2 regions of the Aeribacillus sp. FSL M8-0235 genome follow, and region 1 is predicted to be linked to the other one. Evidence: predicted binding sites of a transcription regulator. Region 1 holds the regulator's gene; the other holds the start of a gene.
What was found. The regulator NrdR, encoded in region 1, represses ribonucleotide reductase genes. The targets are predictions, from matches to a motif close to AACACNATATATNGTGTT.
Positions count from the first base shown of each region.

Region 2: the regulator NrdR is predicted to act here: its motif matches at 1,750-1,767, upstream of NSQ71_RS12215 (vitamin B12-dependent ribonucleotide reductase).

Region 1 covers NZ_JBBOBW010000001.1:2,825,103-2,829,539, reverse strand. Annotated here, with positions in the region: gene coaE (dephospho-CoA kinase) at 1-301, shown strand, start outside; gene NSQ71_RS13875 (glyceraldehyde-3-phosphate dehydrogenase) at 454-1,479, shown strand; gene speD (adenosylmethionine decarboxylase) at 1,741-2,121, shown strand; gene nrdR (transcriptional regulator NrdR) at 2,552-3,013, shown strand; gene NSQ71_RS13860 (replication initiation and membrane attachment family protein) at 3,060-4,437, shown strand, end outside.
Region 2 covers NZ_JBBOBW010000001.1:2,518,670-2,523,106, reverse strand. Annotated here, with positions in the region: gene gcvPB (aminomethyl-transferring glycine dehydrogenase subunit GcvPB) at 1-70, shown strand, start outside; gene NSQ71_RS12225 (rhodanese-like domain-containing protein) at 111-485, opposite strand; gene NSQ71_RS12220 (lipoate--protein ligase family protein) at 679-1,515, shown strand; gene NSQ71_RS12215 (vitamin B12-dependent ribonucleotide reductase) at 1,839-4,400, shown strand.

The sequences.
Region 1 (4,437 bases):
GGAACAATTGATCTCAGAAGGTGCGAAAGCAGTAGTTCTTGATATTCCCCTTCTATTTGAAAGCAATTTGAAGCATTTAGTGGATAAAGTGATTGTTGTTTATACGGGAGAAAAAAATCAACTGGAACGATTAATGAAAAGGAATAATTTTTCGAAGAAAGAAGCTTTATCACGCATCAATGCACAAATGCCTTTGAAAGAAAAAGTAAAATTTGCCGATGCAGTGATCAATAATGATGGAACATTAGAAGAAACGGAACAGCAATTGGAAAACATTCTCATGAATTGGGGAATTGGTTAATCCGCTCGTGAATAGAGCGGTTTTTTTTATTTTTAGTATATATTTTTTAAGAAACGATTAAAATAATTGTTTCGTTATTTTATAAATATGATATACTAATTAACAGAATAGGAGATAAAAAGTGTAACATAATGCCGGAAGGGGATATTCACATGAGTGCTAAGGTTGCCATTAACGGTTTCGGCCGAATTGGCCGAATGGTATTCAGAAAAGCAATTTTAGAAGGAGATTTGAATATCGTAGCAATCAATGCAAGCTATCCAGCAGAAACATTGGCTCATTTAATTAAATACGATACAAACCATGGGAAATTTGAAGGAGAAGTCATTCCAAAAGAAGATCATTTAATTGTAAATGGCCATAAAGTGCTTCTTTTGAACAATCGAAATCCTATTGAACTTCCCTGGAAAGATCTAGATGTGGACATAGTGATTGAAGCGACAGGAAAATTCAACTCCCGTGAAAAAGCGATGATGCATGTTGAGGCAGGGGCGAAGAAAGTCATTTTAACAGCACCTGGAAAAAATGAAGATGTAACGATTGTTATCGGTGTAAACGAAGAACAATATGATCCTGACAACCATGTCATTATTTCGAATGCTTCTTGCACAACAAACTGTCTAGCGCCTGTTGCAAAAGTTCTTGATGAACAGTTTGGCATTGAATATGGTTTAATGACCACTGTCCACGCATATACGAACGATCAAAGAAATATTGATAATCCGCATAAAGATTTAAGAAGAGCGCGAGCGTGCGCCCAATCAATCATTCCGACAACTACCGGTGCAGCAAAAGCGATCGGTTTAGTTTTACCGCAATTAAAAGGAAAATTGCACGGTCTTGCATTAAGAGTGCCTACACCAAACGTCTCCCTCGTAGACTTTGTTGTAGATCTAAAACGCGATGTGACCGTTGAAGAGGTAAATGAAGCGTTTATCCAAGCTTCTCAAGGAAAGCTGAAGGGGATATTAGATTTTTCTTCAGAACCGCTCGTATCGGTTGACTACAACACAAACCCGCACTCTGCTATTGTCGACGGTTTAACGACAATGGTTATGGGAACAAGAAAGGTAAAAGTGCTTGCATGGTATGATAATGAATGGGGCTACTCTTGCCGCGTTGTGGATTTAGCAAAACTTGTAGCAAGCAAATTGAATAAATTGGCCGCAGCTGTATAAAATGATGGGAGGGTTGATCTTTACAAAGATTGACCCTCTTCTTCTTTTTGTTTGGATACTTTTTTCAGCGCAAAATTTTTGACAAAGTATGTTGCAAAAACAAATCAAACCATATATACTATTTTTCGTGAACTTCTTAAACGCAAGGTAATGTGGCTACTTAAAGGGTTAGGACCTCTTTGGACTAACTTTCCCCCGTGGTAGTTAAACATACCAGAGTGCGAAGAATTCATAAAAATTTATAAAGGGGGATCCATGGCTATGGAAACAATGGGACGTCACGTTATCTCTGAGCTGTGGGGATGCGACTTTGATAAGTTGAATGACTTGGAATTTATTGAAAAAACGTTTGTAAATGCAGCATTAAAATCAGGTGCTGAAATCCGGGAGGTTGCGTTTCATAAGTTTGCGCCTCAGGGTGTAAGCGGAGTTGTGATCATTTCAGAGTCACACCTAACAATTCATAGTTTTCCAGAGCATGGATATGCTAGCATTGATGTGTACACTTGCGGTGATTTAAATCCAAATATTGCAGCGGATTACATTTCTGAAGCTTTAGGTGCTCAAACGCGCGAAAATATTGAAATTCCTCGCGGTATGGGTCCTGTTCAAATCAAACAGGGTCAAGCAAAAGCACTTTAAAGTGAAAACAGAATAAAATTTGAATGGAAATGCAAAGAGGTGTCAGCTTTTTACTGCACCTCTTTTTATATTATAATAAAGAATAATATTTCATATTGAATGGTATTTAGAGGCATCTTATTTGTGGCCTCAAAGGACCGAGTTATTCTACCCCCTTCAAAGCCGTTATGAAAAAGAGGCTTTGATGTTTTTAAAATCATTCATTGTAGTGATGTAAAAATAAAAAAGCTTTTATTGGCATGGCTGCCATCACTGTTTGGCGGTTCGAACATCATTTGATTGGACCGGACTGACAGAAATCCATTTCATTCAGTCGAATTATCTATAACAAAAATACAAGAGCTTGAAAGTTTCTTGTCTGATCCAATGCTATTTAATAAGATGTAGGTAGAGCTTTTTTGATTTAGTTAAAAAGATTGGAGCTGGTGATATGAAATGCCCTTCCTGCCACCATTTTGGAACACGTGTTTTAGATTCGCGTCCAGTCGATGAAGGGAGATCAATTCGGAGGCGAAGGGAATGTGAGGAATGTCAATATCGGTTCACAACGTTTGAAAAAGTGGAAGAAATTCCGCTCATCGTTGTGAAAAAGGAAGGAACACGTGAAGAGTTCAGCAGGGAAAAAGTTTTGCGCGGGATGATTAAAGCTTGTGAGAAAAGACCGGTTTCTTTAAAAAAATTGGAAGATGCTGCGCATGATATTGAAAAAGAACTAAGAAATCTAGGTACATCGGAAATATCAAGCGAAACGATCGGCGAAATGGTGATGGACAGACTAGCCGAAATTGATGAAGTCGCATACGTTCGATTTGCTTCTGTTTACAGGCAATTTAAAGATATAAATGTCTTTATTGAGGAATTGAAAGAACTGATCAAAAAAGAACGTTCATAAAAGAGCTGCGAGATTATGACATGCTATTTGGGAAGGTTTTGAAAAAATGATTGGACATCATCACTGGAAAGAGCTGCTGCCTGTTGATCGCTACGTTGTGAAATGTACGAGCAGTTTGATTCATGAATTTGACCGAAAAGTTCTTACATTACTGTACCAGCCCTTAATCGGGCCAAGAACGTTAAACTTATACATGACGCTTTGGAGCGAGCTTGAACAAAACCGTCTTTGGGGGACGGAATCGACCCACCATTTTTTAATGGCTGTTACTCAATCCCCATTAAATGAAATTTATCATGACCGTTTGAAATTAGAAGGAATAGGTCTTTTAAAAACATACCTTGTCGATGAAAGCGAACCGAAAAAATATATTTATGAACTTCAACGACCTCTTTCCCCCAAACAATTTTTTTATGATGGAATGTTGAACATATATTTATATAACAGAGTTGGAAAAACGGTGTACCAAAGATTGAAAAGCTATTTTTCCGATAAATCGGTTGATAGCAACGCCAAAGATGTGACAAGATCATTTCATGAAGTATACCAATCGATCCACCCATCTGAGCTTTCAGCCAATATTGCAATGGAACCCGAGGAAAACGATCAGGAGCTTTTTGATCATGCGCCTGGAGAACCGATTTCGATTCAAAACCAGTCCTTTGATTTTCAATTGTTTTATGCCGGTTTATCAGAGCATATTGTGCCCAAAAAAGCGATCACGCCTGCGGTTAAGGAAGCTGTTGAGAAATTAGCATATGTTTATGGAATTGATCCAATTGAAATGAAAAATCTGGTCATCCGTTCTTTGGATCATGATGAGCAAATTAATTTAGACGAGCTGCGAAAATGGGCGAGGGATTGGTATAAGCTGAATCACGGCAACCGTCTTCCAGAGCTTGTTGATAGGCTTCAGCCTTTGAATCAGCGGGTGAAAGACGAAGAAATTGAACAGTCAAAAGATAAGGAATTAATTCGACAGCTTGAATCCATCTCTCCAAGACAGTTTCTAAAAGATATTTCAGGCGGTATTGAACCGTCCGCAGCGGATTTGAAAATTATTGAAGATGTCATGTTTCAGCAAAAGCTGCTTCCCGGAGTTGTCAACGTTTTAATTTATTATGTCCTGCTAAAAACAAATATGAGATTGTCAAGAGCGTATGTTGAGAAAATTGCCAGCCACTGGGCTCGATTAGGAATTAAAACTGTGAAGGATGCAGTGGATGTGGCGAAAAAAGAACATAAGAAATATTTAACTTGGGCGGAAACAAAGGATAAGAAGACTGTCAGCAAAAAAATCGTTCGAAAAGAAAAACTCCCTTCATGGCTTTTGGAAAACGAAAATCAACAGGTAGAAAACATCGATCCGGAAGCGTTTGAAAAAGAAAAACAAAAGCTACAGGAGCGGATTAAAAAATATAAAA
Region 2 (4,437 bases), 310 kb from region 1:
AACAGTCGTCAAAAGGCTCGATGAAACACTCGCAGCAAGAAATCCGATATTAAAATATGAAAAAAAGTAAGGATTCGCGTTTTGCGAATCCTTATCTTTTATACTTGATTTTATTTCCCTTTTTTAATTTTTCCAGTCCACTTTTTAAAGCCGCCCTTTAAATAATAGAGCTCCTGATAGCCTTTTTTCTTCAGCATTTGTGCGGCTCGCCCGCTTCTTGCACTTGACTGGCAATATAAATAAACCGGTTTGTCTGGGCGGATTTCTTTATAGCGCTGTCTCAATTGGGAAAGGGGAATATTTCTTGCTCCTAAAATGTGGCCACCTTCAAATTCATTCGGCTCCCGCACATCGATGAGCTGCGCTTTCCGATAGCCGGCTTTAAATTCTTCCTCCGTTAATCCTTTCATAATCTTTTTTTGATATAAAAATGTGGCCAAAAAATAAATGATAATAGCTGCAAGAATGAGCAATGACCATTCCACGCTTGTTCGACTCCTTTTTATTTGTTTGAATTTATTTGTTTGAAGTTCATGTGAACATACATACGAATGTTGGACAACATTTATTATATAAAACAAGAATGGAAATGTCATTTCTTTTCGGGCGTTTTATTTAACAATATCCTCTTCATTTGATAGACTAAAAAAGCAAATATAAAATAAAGAGGGTTGCGATATGGGAAAAGAATTATGGAATTATATTGATTCTGGCTTTTCATCCCCTTTTTACAATATGGCTCTTGATGAAGCTTTATTGGACTGGCACAGTGAAGGAAAAATCGCTCCGACGATTCGTTTTTACGGATGGAATCCGCCGACATTATCCATCGGCTATTTTCAAAAGGTTGAAAAAGAAATTGATATGGATGCTGTAAGACGACACGGCCTTGGCTTTGTACGAAGACCAACAGGCGGAAGGGGCGTGCTGCATGACAAGGAGCTTACATATAGCGTCATCGTATCCGAAGATCATCCGCGAATGCCCAAAACCGTGACAGAGGCTTATCGTGTAATTTCGGAAGGAATTTTGCATGGATTTCGCTTGTTAGGCTTAGACGCTCATTTTGCAATTCCAAGAACGGATGAAGAAAAACAGCATTTGAAAAATCCGCGGTCATCTGTATGCTTTGATGCACCGTCTTGGTATGAGCTGGTAGTTGAAGGAAGAAAAGTTGCCGGGAGTGCCCAAACTCGCCAGAAAGGCGTTATCCTGCAGCACGGCTCGATATTGCTAGATTTAGATGAAAAGCTGCTGTTCGACTTGTTTAAATATCCTAATGAGCGAGTCAGGGAAAGATTAGAGAAAAACTTTAAAAATAAAGCGGTGGCGATCAACGACCTTAGAGAAACTCCAGTCACAATGGAAGAGGCATGGAGCGCCTTTAAAAAAGGGTTTGAATACGGGCTTGATATTGAGTTGAGACCGTACCAATTGTCTAGCGAACAAGAAGAGTATGTGAAAAAACTGGCTAAAGAGAAATATGAAACAGAAGAATGGAATTTTAGAAGATGAAGCGGCGAACATGCCGTTTTTTGTATGATCAAAATGAAATGGATCGTTGCTTGTAAATTAAGGTGCCGATGTGTTTTCAAAAACTGCAACTGACAAATTTCTTCAAATACCGCCGGAATGATTCTAAGATCATTAAATTTCTTTTCCTTGCTTCTTTTTTTGGTTAGTTTTACATTTGACATTTTCATAATGTAGCGTATATCATACAATATATAGAGCAAACAAATGTTCTTTAGCACAATATATTGTTATTTTTTCGTTGATAATATCATCTAAATGTGGTAACGTATATCAAGTACGATATTTTTAAGGGAGTTGTGAATATGACAGTGGCGCTGAATGAGAAAATGAAAATTGATGTGGAGAAGCTGAATAAAGATATCAGCCTTTTCCCGCAGGTGCATCCGATTACGGAAGATATGAAAATCACGCACAAAGGTGTTTCGCGCCTTGTAATGCTGGACAGGTATTCATTTAAAGACACTGAAAAAATTACGCTATCTGAAGGCGATTTTGTAGTGCTGACGATCAAGGAAGATCCAAAATTTCCTGCAAGAGGGCTAGGCTACATTAAAGAAATTGATTGGGAAAATAAAAAGGCAAAGGTTCAGGTCGAAGAAGAGTTTCGTCATACTCTTGAAAAGCCTGAAGAACGGGAGACGGGAATCATCGTTCGCTCTTTAGATGTTATCGAAAAACCGCTTGAAATTTTTTATGAACAAATTGCCAAAAGAAATGCAACAGGTCTTGCTGCTGTTGAAAAAACAGAAGAAAAAAGAAAAGAATGGTTTGAAAAATTTTATCAAGAGCTCGTCAATCTGCATTTTATTCCGGCTGGCCGGGTTCTTTACGGCGCAGGAGCAGGAACCGAAGTGACGTATTTTAACTGCTATGTCATGCCCTTTGTAAAAGATTCCCGTGAAGGGATCTCTGAACACCGCAAACAAGTAATGGAAATTATGAGCCGCGGAGGCGGTGTCGGTACGAACGGTTCAACATTGAGACCAAGAAACACATTAGCCCGAGGTGTAAACGGCAAATCATCAGGATCTGTGTCGTGGCTGGATGACATTGCAAAATTAACCCATCTTGTTGAACAAGGTGGCTCACGGCGAGGAGCCCAAATGATTATGCTGGCCGACTGGCATCCTGACATCATTGAATTTATCGTTTCCAAAATGCAAAACCCGCGCATTTTGCGCTACTTAATTGAAAATACAAATGATGAAGGAATTAAGAAGGCGGCTGAAGACAAGCTCAAATTTGTTCCTCTTACACAGCAAGAGCGCGACATGTATCAAGGAATTGTCAACTTTAAAAATGTTCCGGGCAAAGGAGGCTTTTCAGACGCTGTTATTAGAGAGGCGGAATTAAAGCTTCGAGTCGGAGGAACATATACTGTTCATAATCCGGAATTTTTAACAGGCGCTAACATTTCTGTCTGCTTGACGAAAGAGTTTATGGAAGCAGTGGAAGAAGATCGGGAGTATGAGCTTCGCTTCCCAGATGTGGAAAGCTACAATGATGAAGAAATGAAGATTTACAATGAAGAATGGCATAAAGTTGGCGATGTGCGCGAATGGGAGAAAATGGGGCATCGCGTGCGCGTGTACCGCAAAATTCGCGCAAGAGAGCTTTGGAAGCTGATTAACATTTGTGCAACCTATTCAGCGGAGCCAGGTATTTTCTTCATTGACAATGCCAATGATATGACGAACGCAAGAGCATACGGTCAAAAGGTTGTTGCAACAAATCCGTGCGGTGAACAGCCTCTTGCACCATATTCCGTCTGCAACTTAGCAGCAGTAAACTTGGCGAAGATGGTCGACAAGGAAAAGAAAGCTGTTGACTATGAAAAGCTCAAACGAACTGTGGAAATCGGCGTCAGAATGCAAGATAATGTCATTGATGCTACGCCTTATTTTCTCGAAGAAAACAAAAAGCAAGCGCTGGGTGAACGGCGCATCGGCTTAGGCGTTATGGGTTTGGCGGACTTGCTTATCTACTGCGAAAAAGAATATGGAGCAGAGGACGGCAACAAGCTTGTTGATGAAGTGTTTAAGGTAATTGCAACGACCGCATACCGGGCATCAATAGAACTGGCAAAAGAAAAAGGCAGCTTCCCGTTCCTAGTCGGCGAAACGGAGGAAGAGACGCAAAAATTAAGACAAGCCTTCATTAATACAGGATATATGAAAAAAATGCCGGAAGATATTCGCGAAAACATTTTAAAATATGGTATTCGCAACTCGCATTTGCTGACGGTAGCACCGACAGGATCAACTGGCACTATGGTTGGCGTTTCTACAGGTCTTGAGCCATATTTCTCCTTCTCATACTACCGAAGCGGGCGTCTTGGCAAATTTATTGAAGTAAAAGCGGATATCGTTCAAGAATATTTAAATGAACATCCGGAAGCTGACCCGAATCATTTACCGCATTGGTTTGTGTCAGCGATGGACTTGTCGCCTGAAGCTCATGCCGATGTGCAATGCATCATTCAACGATGGGTCGATTCAAGCCTTTCCAAAACAGTAAATGCACCGAAAGGCTATACAGTTGATCAAGTGCAAAAAGTATATGAGCGCCTATGGAAGGGCGGAGCAAAAGGCGGAACTGTTTATGTAGACGGAAGCCGTGATACCCAAGTCCTGACATTAAAAGCGGAAGAAAATGTATTGAATGACGACATTCCGGAATCGACGAAAGAAAATGAAGGCAAAGTTGTGTTAATGAACACTGTTCAAGATTTGCGCTCAACTGATGTCACATATGGCAACGAAGTCGGCAATACATGTCCTGTTTGCCGGGAAGGGAAGGTTCAAGAAATCGGCGGCTGCAATACTTGTACAAAATGCGGTGCCCAATTGAAATGTGGATTATAATAAAGCGGCAGACTTGTTCTGCTGCTTTATTCTTGTG